Regions from separate parts of the Lactococcus kimchii genome, predicted to be linked through region 1. Evidence: predicted binding sites of a transcription regulator. Region 1 holds the regulator's gene; each other region holds the start of a gene.
What was found. Region 1 encodes CtsR, which represses protease genes until heat stress. Its sites were predicted from a motif close to TTGGTCAAAAAAGGTCAAANA; they were not measured.
Positions count from the first base shown of each region.

Region 2: a site for CtsR is predicted at 2,382-2,402, ahead of clpB (ATP-dependent chaperone ClpB). Genes of this name have one in related genera too.
Region 3: a site for CtsR is predicted at 2,650-2,670, ahead of ftsH (ATP-dependent zinc metalloprotease FtsH). Genes of this name have one in related genera too.

Region 1 is NZ_SDAK01000001.1:793,105-797,372, forward strand. Features, by position in the region: gene EQJ87_RS03885 (ATP-dependent Clp protease ATP-binding subunit) at 1-1,941, opposite strand, end outside; gene EQJ87_RS03890 (CtsR family transcriptional regulator) at 1,931-2,386, opposite strand; gene greA (transcription elongation factor GreA) at 2,558-3,028, opposite strand; gene mltG (endolytic transglycosylase MltG) at 3,082-4,268, opposite strand, start outside.
Region 2 is NZ_SDAK01000001.1:993,155-997,422, reverse strand. Features, by position in the region: gene purF (amidophosphoribosyltransferase) at 1-331, shown strand, start outside; gene EQJ87_RS05000 (NAD-dependent epimerase/dehydratase family protein) at 446-1,069, shown strand; gene EQJ87_RS04995 (calcium/sodium antiporter) at 1,283-2,272, shown strand; gene clpB (ATP-dependent chaperone ClpB) at 2,477-4,268, shown strand, end outside.
Region 3 is NZ_SDAK01000001.1:1,684,737-1,689,004, reverse strand. Features, by position in the region: tRNA gene EQJ87_RS08385 (tRNA-Met) at 1-44, opposite strand, end outside; tRNA gene EQJ87_RS08380 (tRNA-Ser) at 54-143, opposite strand; tRNA gene EQJ87_RS08375 (tRNA-Glu) at 149-220, opposite strand; gene ftsH (ATP-dependent zinc metalloprotease FtsH) at 476-2,527, opposite strand; gene hpt (hypoxanthine phosphoribosyltransferase) at 2,723-3,274, opposite strand; gene tilS (tRNA lysidine(34) synthetase TilS) at 3,267-4,268, opposite strand, start outside.

The DNA.
Region 1 (4,268 bases):
AAAACCATCATCAAGAATTTGTAACATAATATTAAAGACATCGGGGTGAGCTTTTTCGACTTCATCAAGAAGAACTACTGAGTAGGGTTTGTTACGAACGCGCTCGGTTAACTGTCCTCCTTCATCGTAACCGACATATCCTGGAGGTGCTCCAATCAAACGTGAAGTGGAATGTTTTTCCATAAATTCACTCATATCGACCCGAATCATATTATCTTCGCTACCAAAAACACTATCGGCAAGTGCTTTTGCAAGTTCAGTTTTACCTACTCCGGTAGGGCCTAAAAACATAAATGAACCCATTGGACGACGGTTATCAGAAACACCTGAACGAGCTCGTCGAATTGCTCTTGATACTGCTGAAATTGCTTCTTCTTGCCCGACGACACGTTTGTGCAATTCTTTTTCCAAATTGATCAAACGATCACTTTCTGATTTAGTCATTTGGGTAATTGGAATACCTGTCAATGTGGAAGCAACAGCAATGACGGCTTGATCGGTCACTTCTTGTGCTTTATCTGAGCGAACGGAAAATTTAGCAAGTTTATCGGCCAGTTTCTTGGCTACTTTTTCTTTTTCTCGCGATTTTTTGATGTCCAATTGAACGACAGCATCGGATAAGTCCTTTTGGGCCTTTTCCAATTCTTCTTCGAGTTCGATGCGTTTTGTTTCTTGATTTTTCACTGAAATTTTGACAGAAGCTGCTGCCTCATCTAATAAATCAATTGCTTTATCTGGTAGACGACGGCTGGTCATGTAGCGAATGCTTAACGTCACTGCACTTTTGATTGCTTCATCAGTAAAGAGAACGTGGTGATAGTCTTCAAATTTTTCACGTAATCCTTGCAAGATAGCAATCGCTTCGTCTGCACTTGGTTCATCCACATTGATTCTTGCCAAGCGACGTTCTAAAGCTTCGTCTTTTTCAATATATTTTTGATATTCGTGATAGGTTGTCGCACCGACCATTTGGAAATCACCACGCGCAAGAGCGGGTTTTAAAATATTTGCTGCGTCATTGACAGAATCCATTCCGCCACCAGCACCAATGATGGTATGAAGTTCGTCAATAAAGATAATCACGTTGGGATCGCTGCTCACTTCTTCAACAATCGCTGTCAAACGATCTTCAAATTCACCACGGAATTTGGTTCCTGCGACAACTGTGGCCATATTGAGTGCCATGATTCGACTATTCATCAAACCGATTGGAACTTGACCTTTAACTATTCTTTGAGCGAAGCCTTCAATAATTGCTGATTTCCCAACTCCCGGTTCACCAACCAAAACAGGATTATTTTTAGTTCGGCGACTGAGAATGTGAATCAAACGATCAACCTCAGCTTCACGTCCAATCATTGGATCAAGCTTTCCTGCTCGGGCTGCTTCGGTCAAATCTGACGAAACTGAATCCAAAGTTGGTGTCGTACTTGTCGCTGATACTCGCTTGGAGAGATTACGCTTGGACATTGGTGTGACTGCCTTTTTCGTTTCAGGTGTCTTCAGACCAGTGCGTTTTTCAAGCTCTTTGCGCAGAGAAACAATATTGATTTTTTGTAATTTCAATAATTGTAGGGCAAAGCCATCTTCGATTTGAAGCAATGCATATAATAAATGCTCTGTTCCCAAAATTTTTGCTTCGTTGTGGAGGGCTAAAACTCTTGCTAATTCAAGAACTTCTTTGGCTCTTGGTGAGAATTCCAAATCTTTGCGTGCAGTGCTGACATGACTGGATAAGTCTTCCAAATCAATCAATAAATCTGCTGAATCAACATTTGCTCCAGCAAGCAAGCTGTAAGCAATTGAGCCTGAAACGGTGGTCATTGCTGCTAAAAGATGGGCGCTCTCAATAGCACCATATTGGTACTGATAAGCGTATTCTGTTGCTTTTTCTAAAATTCGTTCTATGGTTGAGGTATAATTTAATTTTTCAAATTTCATCATCACGATCCAATCTGTTTAAGATACTTTTCATCATTGTAGCACGTGTAAAGGGGCTAATAATTCCGTCAGTAATCACTAACAAAAGTAAATTTCCTTCACGTTCCGTCAGTACTTTCTCGTCAAAAAGAAGCTGAATGATGTCATGAGCCGCCTTGCTTGAGAGATTGGCTGGAATTTTTTGATACAAAGCGGTCAGAAATTCATGGCGCGCTGAATATTGATACTTCACAATCTTAATATATCCGCCACCGCCACGCTTAGATTCAACGTCAAAACCTTTTGATGCTGTAAACCTTGTCTTAATCACATAATTGATTTGGCTAGGCACTACATCAAATTGATTTGCCAAATCTGCCCGTTTGATTTCGATTTCTTGTGCTTCTTCCAACAACTGTCTCAGGTAAGCCTCAATAATATCAGATGTATTTTTTTGAGCTGGCATCATTTCATCCTTTCTTTTCTAAAAATATACTTTGACTATTACTGACTATTATACCCGAAAATGTCTTTTTTTACCAAAGATAGTACTTTTGATGCAGAGAATTTACTGACGTATTTTTTCGTCAGTAAAATAAAAAAACCGTCAGTAACGGCTTCTTTATTCTTTTTCAAATTAGTCAACTTTGACAATTTTAATCGTCATTTCACCGACAGGCAAAGGAACTTTTACAGTATCGCCAACTTTTTTACCAATCAAAACACGAGCAATTGGTGATTCGTTAGAAATTTTACCTGTGAATGGATCCGCTTCAGCCGTACCAACGATTTGATAAGATTCTTCGCTCGTTTCACCTTCTTCAATGAAAGTCACTTTTTTACCGAGCGCAACTTCGTCTTTGGCGATTTTTGCGTTATCCACGATTTCAGCGTAGCGAATCATCGTTTCAACTGTTGAAATACGGCCTTCAATGAAAGCTTGTTCATCTTTAGCTGCTTCGTATTCTGAGTTTTCAGAAAGGTCACCGTAGCTACGTGCGACTTTGATGCGGTCAATAACTTCTGGACGTTTTACGAGTTTGAGGTTTTCAAGTTCGCCTTTTAATTTATCAAGACCTTCTTTGGTCATTGGGAATGTTTTTTCCATTTTATTTATCCTTTTTTTTAAACTTTTTTATGTAATAAAATCAATCTAAATTTCTATTTATTAATCTTATCATTAACATACTTTTGAACGTTGGCATTTTGCTCATCCAGAGTTTGGGCAAAATAAACTTTTCCTGTTGTCACATCGGCAACAAAGTAAAGATAATCATTATCCGTTGGCTTGAGCACTGCTTCAATCGACGACAGACTCGGGCTATCAATCGGTCCAGGACCAAATCCTGTATTCAAATAAAGATTGTAAGGTGAATCAAGATTGGTATCAATTGTTGCATCTTGTTCCAGCGTTGTTTTTTCACCAAGTTGACCTTGGGCATATAAAACAGCTGAATTCGATCCCAAATCCATTCCTGCATTCATACGATTGAAGAAGGTTCCAGATACATTACGACGATCGTCATCATTATTGGCTTCTTTTTCAACTAATGCAGCCAGACTCAATACTTCATTTACAGAAAGATTTTTAGAAGCTATTGTATCATAGTAAGGTGTTAATTGGGCATTCATTGCTGCAATCATATTCTCAATGACGCTCTCAACCGTTGATGATTTGGTGTAATCATACGTCGCTGGGAAAAGATAGCCTTCTAACTGGTATTTTACGCCAGATTCTTTTGTGGGTAAGCTCGCAAAGAGGTTAGGATAAGCAGCAGCCATTTTGGCAATGAAAGCTGGGTCTTGTACCGTTTTCATAAATTCTGCCGTTGTAAATGGTGTTTTTGCTTTTTTCTCTTGGCTGTTGATTGTTATGGCTTTAGAAATTTGCTCCAAAGTATAACCTTCTGGAATCAAAATTTTACCTAATGTCGGAGCAACTGGTTTTTCTGTTCCCCCTTTTTCCAATTTTGAGGCAATCGTTGACAAGCTCATATTGGGGGCAAGGTTATAATAGCCGCTCTTGAATTCTGTGTAATTTTTAAATTTTGTATAGTACTGGAAAATCATTCCATTTTTGATGATTCCATCGCGCTGTAAGATTTCACCAATCTGCTTGCTACTGGAGCCTGCTGGAATATCAATGGCTTTCATCGTTTGATTATTTTTATCTAAGGGTTCAACGCCTGATTTCACGTAGTTATAGCCATACCAGCCTGTACCACCGATAACCAAAATCAAAAGCACGACAATAACAGCGATAATTTTACCAGCTGTGACGCGTTTTTTCTTCTTATCTTTTGGATTTTTCTTTCCCTTGGTGGTCATATTTACTGTTCGAGGCGAAC
Region 2 (4,268 bases), 200 kb from region 1:
GACAACCAGTCGTCGCATTGTCAAACTCCTCAAAGACGCAGGCGCAGCCGAGGTTCATGTGGCCATCGCCAGTCCCGCCCTCAAATATCCTTGCTTTTATGGCATTGACATTCAAGACCGTGACGAACTCATCGCAGCCAGCCACACGACAAATGAAATCAAAACGATTATCGGAGCAGACAGTCTGACTTACCTCAGCCAAGCGGGACTTATCGAAGCTATCGGGCACGACAAGCTCTGTCTCTCTTATTTTGACGGCGAATATCCAACGCCACTCTACGATTATGAAAAAGATTATCTAGAGTCTTTGGCAAAAAATGGCGTAAAATAAAAAACTAGAGTATTTTCTCTAGTTTTTATTTTACCCTCTTTCTCAGTCCAATCATTTTAAACACTTTGTCAAAATATGATAGGATAAGAAATAAAAACAAGTGAGGGCAAGAAAATGATTATTACTATTGTTGGCGGGACTGGACTTGTAGGACAAGGAATTTTTAAAACACTCGTCTCCTTTAAAGAATATGAATTACATAGTATTTCAAGAGGGGGAAAATCAAAAGAAAATTTAGTCCCTTCAGTACATTATCATGTCGCAGATCTAAATGAAGCAGGCGATTGGCAAAAAATTTTGAGAAAGTCAGACTGGGTTATTGATGCGGTAGGAATCTTACTTCCAGATAAAGCTAAAGGTACAAGTTATGAAAAAAACAGTATTCAACCAGCGAAAAAGATAATTGACACCCTACTTTTGGAAAAGAACCAATGCCTTTTCATCTCTGCCAATGCTGCCCCTGGTTTCATGAAGGATTACATGGATGCCAAAAAAAGAGTAGAAAATTATGGAAAAGAACGCCTAAAATCAAGATTCATCTGTGTTTTTCCAGGAATTATCTATGACCCCACACGAAAAAGCAGTTATTTTGCTGCCCAACTTTTGAAAGCTCTCCTAAAATTCCCAATCTTTCACACCTTAAAAAAATACAGACCCATCAAACGTAGTGTATTTGCCGAAGAAATTCATCAAATCCTCCAAGGAAAAGAAAGTCCATTAATGAGCCGGATAAAATAAAAGAGGCTAAAGAGCTGACCATGATTACTAGATAATCAATGATTTTTTCTAAATTTTGGGTAAAATTTTGAGAAAATATGGTATAATAGTTATAAATAATAAATTATCCCGGTTGAGCAAGAAATTGCTTCAAGACGATCTAGCTTTAGGGTGGGAGGCTTCTTAGGAAGCCTTCTGCCCTTTTTTTGTTGTCTGAAGGGAGAAGGAGAAAATATGGAAATTATATTATTGATTATTGGGCTGGTACTTGTTATTAAAAGTGCGGATATTTTGATTGATTCCAGTTCAAAAATTGCGAGAAATTATGGCGTTTCAAGTTTTGTGATAGGAATTACAGTAGTTGCCTTTGGGACGAGTGCCCCAGAGTTAGTGGTTGGAATCCTTTCAGCTCTCAGCGGAACAAATGAACTAGGACTTGGCACAGTTGTCGGGAGCTCTTATGCGAATATGACTTTGATTGTTGGTCTGTCTGCTCTCGTATTTCCATTGGTAGTGAACGATTCAGCCATAAAAAAAGAAATTCCAATGCTGATTTTTGTCCAAGCATTATTTGCAGCAATGATTCTTTGGGACAATCAACTTTCCCGACTTGATGGCTTGCTTCTTTTGGGTGGTTTTGTTGCCTTTATGGTTTATGTCGTCCTAGATTCTAAAAAATCAATGAAGATTTCTATTGATATCGAAGGAGATATTGATACCGATGGAGACGGTAACCAAGTTACTGAATATACAACGACTGAAAAAATCAGAAGTGTTCCGATGTTGTGGCTTTTGAGTGTTTTATCACTTGTAGGACTCTATATCGGAGGACAGCTTTCTGTTGAAAATAGTGTTCAAATTGCCAAAAATTTTGGATTAAGTGAGACAATAATCGGCTTGACGATTGTTGCAGTAGCTACCTCTCTCCCAGAACTTGTGACGAGTATTGTAGCAATGAGAAAAAATGAAAAAGATATCGTCCTTGGAAATTGCGTAGGAAGTAATATTTTTAATATCTTACTGGTTATGGGAGTATCATCAACGATTCACCCCTTCTCAATCCAAGAGAACATGACAGTAGACTTACTCTTAATCATTGTGATTGTCGGAGTGATTTATCTCTTGTCACGATTTACAAAAAAAGTTTCACGTCTATTTGGTAGCGTGCTAGTGCTGAGTTATTTCTCATACCTCCTCCTAAAAGTATTTGTAACCCTCGCTTGAGAAGGAGAGGTAGTAAAATCAAGTGAATTAACACAACAATTAAAAAAAATTACTGACGACGCTGTCAGTAATTTTTTTACGGAAAATAAGTCAAAAAAATGAGTTAAAAAGTTTGACCAATACTGACCAATGCGTTATAATTAGAATGTAGTGAGAAAAAGATAATAATCGCTACTAACTATGAAATCGAAATGAGGTGTTTTTATGGACATCGAAAAAATGACAACAACGATGCAAGAAGCACTTGGTTCAGCGCAACAAATTGCGCAAGTTCGTCATCACCAAGTGATTGAAGTTCCACATTTATGGCGAATTTTTGTTCAACCTAATAGTTTTGGGGCGAACTTTTATAAAGATTTAGGGATTGACCTAGATGACTTTACAAATTTAATTGAAAAAGAAATTGACAAAATTAATTCAGTAGAAGGTTCAAATATTACTTATGGCCAAAACCTAAGTCCAGATTTGTTCCAAGTCTTTACTGAAGCAGACAAAATTGCGCAAAAAATGGGCGATGAATACCTCTCAACGGAGATTATTCTCCTTGCCCTCTTTGAGCTCAAGCAAAATCCATTGACTAAATATTTAGTCAATCATGGACTGACAAAAGCGCAAGCGCAAGCTGCGATTGAAGAATTACGTGGAGGTGATAAAGTGACCAGTCAAAATGCAGAAGAAACATACAAAGCACTTGAAAAATATGGGGTAGATCTCGTTGCTCAAGTTAAATCAGGTAAACAAGATCCTGTCATCGGACGTGATGAAGAAATTCGTGATGTCATTCGCGTGCTTTCTCGTAAAACAAAAAATAATCCCGTTCTTATTGGTGAACCTGGGGTTGGTAAAACAGCCATTGTCGAAGGATTGGCACAAAGGATTGTCCGAAAAGACGTTCCTGAAAATCTGAAAGATAAAACAATCTTTTCACTTGATATGGGTGCTCTGATTGCAGGAGCGAAATATCGTGGTGAATTTGAAGAACGACTCAAAGCCGTCCTTAATGAAGTGAAAAAATCAGATGGACAAATTATCCTCTTTATTGATGAACTTCATACGATTGTTGGTGCAGGTAAAACAGAAGGTTCAATGGACGCTGGGAACCTTTTAAAACCAATGCTTGCACGTGGTGAACTCCATTTGATTGGGGCAACGACCTTGGATGAATATCGTAAATACATGGAAACAGATAAAGCACTTGAACGTCGTTTCCAAAAGGTATTGGTTACTGAACCTACTGTTGAAGATACGATTTCAATCTTGCGTGGTCTAAAAGAACGTTTTGAAATCCACCATGGAGTGACCATTCATGATAATGCTCTTGTTGCAGCAGCAACCCTGTCAAATCGCTACATCACCGACCGTTTCCTGCCTGACAAAGCCATTGATTTGGTCGATGAAGCCAGTGCAACCATTCGTGTAGAAATGAATTCCCTGCCAACTGAACTTGACCAAGCCAATCGTCGCTTGATGCAATTAGAAATTGAAGAAGCGGCCCTCAAAAAAGAACGAGATGATGCTTCTAAGAAACGTCTTGAAATTATACGTGGTGAAATTGCTGAACTTCGAGAAGAAAATAATCAACTCAAAGCGCAATGGGAAGCTGAGAAAAAAGAAGTGGGCAACATTTCTGAAAAACGAAATGAATTAGAACACGCCCGCCACGAATTGGAAGAAGCTCAAAACGAAGGCGACTTAGAAAAAGCAGCCGCTCTGCGTTATGGTAAAATTCCAGAGCTTGAAAAAGACCTCAAGGCCATTGAAGAAAAAGCAAAATCAGATGATTTATCCTTAGTTCAAGAATCAGTCACTGAAGAACAAATCGCCGAAGTGGTTGGACGGATGACAGGTATTCCGATTACCAAATTGGTTGAAGGTGAACGTGAAAAATTACTTCACTTACCAGAAACACTGCATCAAAGGGTCGTCGGACAAGATGAAGCTGTTGAAGCTGTATCTGATGCCATTATCCGTGCGCGTGCAGGCATTCAAGACCCTA
Region 3 (4,268 bases), 890 kb from region 1:
TCGGGTTATGAGCCCGACGAGCTACCTAGCTGCTCCATCCCGCGATAATTTAAAGGAGGATGTGGGATTCGAACCCACGCGCGACTCTCATCGCCTGACGGTTTTCAAGACCGTTCCCTTCAGCCGGACTTGGGTAATCCTCCAAATATAGTCCGTACGGGATTCGAACCCGTGTTACCGCCGTGAAAAGGCGGTGTCTTAACCCCTTGACCAACGGACCATATGTTTGTTGTGCTGTCTCAAACAGTACTTTTCTATTATACACTATTTTTATTTTTTGTCAAGAATAAACTATGTTACTCTTTTCAAAGCTTTTAGAAAATAGTGTTTAAAGAAAACATCTCTCTCAATCGACAACTATTTAATTATATCAAAATTATATTTTTTGTCAAGAATAAACTGATTATTCTCCCAAAAAATTTATCTACTCTAGACAATAAGCACTTTTTTCTCATATAAATAAAGAAAAACAGCCTTATTCGGCTGTTTCACTCTCTGTTTGTTCAGAATCTTTTTGTTCATCATCAAAAATATGAATATTTGAGAAGTCGTTAGCATCAGATAATGACTCTTCAAATGTTTTTGGTTCTGGAACTTCTGCTGCCGCTGCTTCATCAGGCATTTTACCTGTTTTAAAGAGTGACATAATTTGTTTCGCATCAAGTGTTTCGTATTTAAGCAATGCCTCTGCAATAGCTTTGTGTTGCTCACGGTGTGTTTCAATTGCTTCTTTAGCACGATCGTAAGCTTCACCGAGAATGCGGCGTACTTCATCATCAATCATCACAGCAGTTGCTTCTGAATAATTCTTGGTTTGACCATAGTCGCGACCAATAAAGACTTGATGGTCTCCTTCATAAGATACCATACCAAGTTTCTTAGACATACCATATTCAGTGACCATTGAACGAGCAATGTGTGTTGCTTTTTCGATGTCGTTTGATGCTCCTGGAGTAGCTACACCAAAGACAATTTCTTCACCAAGTCGTCCACCCATAAGGCTGGCAAGTTGGTCTTGGAGATGGAAATTAGTTGGTTGCATGATTTCTTCATCTGGAAGAGCAAGCATATAACCACCGATGCGTCCACGGGGAACAACGGTAACTTTACGGACAGTAGAACCATTTTCAAGAACGAGTCCAACGATAGCGTGACCTGCTTCGTGGTAAGCCACGATTTCACGTTCGCGCATTGATTGAATGCGGTCTTTCTTAGCTGGACCAGCCATTGCACGGTCCATCCCTTCATCAATGTCAGCCGCGTTGATTTCTTTTTTATTTTGACGGGCAGCAACAAGAGCCGCTTCGTTCAAAATATTTTCCAAATCAGCTCCAACATAACCTGGGGTTTGGGTAGCTACGGTATGAAGATCAACATCACTTCCCAAAGGTTTATTTTTAGCATGGACTTTTAGTACGGCTTCACGTCCCTTAACATCTGGTGCTCCAACCAAAACTTTACGGTCAAAACGCCCTGGACGCAAAAGTGCTGGGTCAAGAACATCTGAACGGTTGGTTGCAGCAATGACAATTACTGAGTTTTCATTATCTTGGAAACCATCCATCTCAACGAGCAATTGGTTGAGGGTTTGTTCACGTTCATCGTTACCACCACCTAAACCAGCACCACGTTGGCGACCTACTGCGTCAATTTCATCAATGAAAATGATTGACGGAGCGGTTTTCTTAGCATTTTCAAAAAGATCACGAACACGTGAAGCACCAACACCGACGAACATTTCGACAAAGTCAGAACCAGAAATGCTATAGAATGGCACGCCTGCCTCCCCTGCGACAGCTTTGGCAAGCAAAGTTTTACCTGTACCTGGAGGGCCTTCAAGAAGTACACCCGCAGGAATACGAGCGCCTAAATCGTGATATTTTTTCGGATTTTTAAGGAAATCAACAACTTCTACAAGCTCTTGTTTTTCTTCTTCAGAACCTGCAACATCGGCAAAACGAACTTTTGATGTTTTACCATCTTGTTGTTTAGCACGAGATTTACCGAAGGACATTGGGTTTCCACCGCCGCCACCGCCGCGATTCATTCCACCCATCATCAACCAAAATACACCGACAAACAGGAGCATTGGGATGATGTATGAAAGAATTTGAACCCACATTCCACTAGATGATGCTTGGATAACGCTAACTTTTACATCGTTATCTTTAGCAGTATTTTGAATTTCTTTAACAATACTATCCGTTGGAATGATATAAGCTTGAAACTGTTTAACTTCTGTTGTTGAGTTACCTAAAAGTGGGAAACTACCTGCATTATCTACTTTTACAGGTTTTTTATACTCACCTGTAACGGTAATCAGGCTATCTGAAGGTTGCATTGTGACTGTTTCAATATCATCGTTGCCAAGTTTAGTCATCAACTGTGAATAGCTGATTTTATCCACATTTGAGTGATTATTGCTGAAGAAGAAATTGAAACCGACAACAACAACAATAGCCAATATCACCCACATCAAGATATTTTTTACAAAATTTCCTTGTCTTGGTTGTTTGTTGTTATTCATATTTTCCTTATCTTTTTATTTATTTGTTATTGATTTTTATCAAATTCTAATGCTAGAAGATTTTCTGATTATTCAATAACAGCTTATTACCTAGTTATAGCATATTTCTAAGTGGATTGCTAATAGTAAGTATTGGTCAAAGATTTTTTCATACTTTAGTCTGAGAAAACTTTCTGTCTACTTTGTTGAGCTAAATTATTTATTGTAAACTTCAGGTTTCAAAACACCTACATATGGAAGATTACGATAGTTTTCATCGTAGTCCAAGCCAAAACCAACAACAAACTCGTTTGGAATTGTGAAGCCAGAATAGTCTGGTTTAATTTCGACAATTCTTCCTTCTGGTTTATCAAGGAGTGTAACGATTTTAACTTTTGCACCACGGTGTTCCAGTAACTCTTTGAGGTATTTCAAAGTCCGACCTGTATCAATAATATCCTCAACAATAAGAATATCACGATCTCTAACCACTGTATCAACATCCAAAATCAATTTTACTTCACCTGATGATTTTGTCCCGCCATGGTAACTTGACACAGTCATGAAGTCTGTTTCCAAATGGCAGTCAATATGCTTGATCAACTCTGCTAGAAATGGAACTGACCCACGAAGAATTCCTAATACTAAGGGATTTTTTCCCTCATAATCTTTAGTTAATATTGCTCCAAGTTCTTTGGATTTTTCAATAATTTCTTTTTCTGAAACCAGTACTTTCTCGATTGTTTTATCAAGATTCTTTTCAAGCATGGTGTATTTCCTCTCTTATACTGGGTTTAACCCATAATATTCTTTTAATTTTACCATTTTTAGCGGCTTTACTCAAATCAGAGCATACCACTCCAACAATTGCATAAAGTCTTTTTTCTACAAAAATGAGTGAGTTTTCCCTTTTTTCCAATGGAATGTGGTTATCAATAAAAAATTTACGTAGTTTTTTGTGGTGTCCATTGATTAAAATTTTATCACCTGGTTGACGTTTTCTAATCTCAATTTCACCTTTTTCTGGTAAGTAAATCTCCATAAAACTTTCATCTCTAGGATTTTCAGTGAGGATGATAAGCTCTTTTTCTAAATTTACTTGCTTTTTTTCAATATAGAACTGTACATCTGTTTTGATGAAATCGAAATCTTTATTGAACGGTTCATGATATTGTTGAGAACGATTGATGATATGGAGCAGCTCAGAAAACTTTTTCTTGCTTATTTTTACTTCTGGAAATTGAGCAAAATAAGCTTGTAAAATAAAGTGTTGCAAGGCTTCTGATTGACTAAGAAATTGTTTTGTTGTTATTTTTTTTCCCAAAATATCAAGCTCTGAAATCTTATCTGAAATAACACACATAGCTTGTTTTATCTCATCAGTCAAGTCCATCATCGCTTCTGAAAAACGAGGGTTTTCTTTAGTCAATTCTGGAATGAGTTGATTGCGTACCCTGTTGCGAAAGTAGGCTGTTCCTTGATTGGTTTGATCTTCAAAAAAATAGGGCGCATCTAACTCTGATTTGTCAAAACTTAATAAAGGTCGAATCAATTCTCCGCTGGCGAATGGTTGTCGTTCAGCAATTCCTTGTAAACTTCTCAAAGGCCTGCCTGTGATTTCTCTCATCAGCACAGTCTCAACAACGTCACCTTTATGATGAGCTGTTACAATTGCTGTGTAGCCATTTTCAATCATTATTTTTTCAAAAAAATGATAGCGAAATTCACGAGCTTTCTTTTCTGTAAACCCTCCTGTAAACTT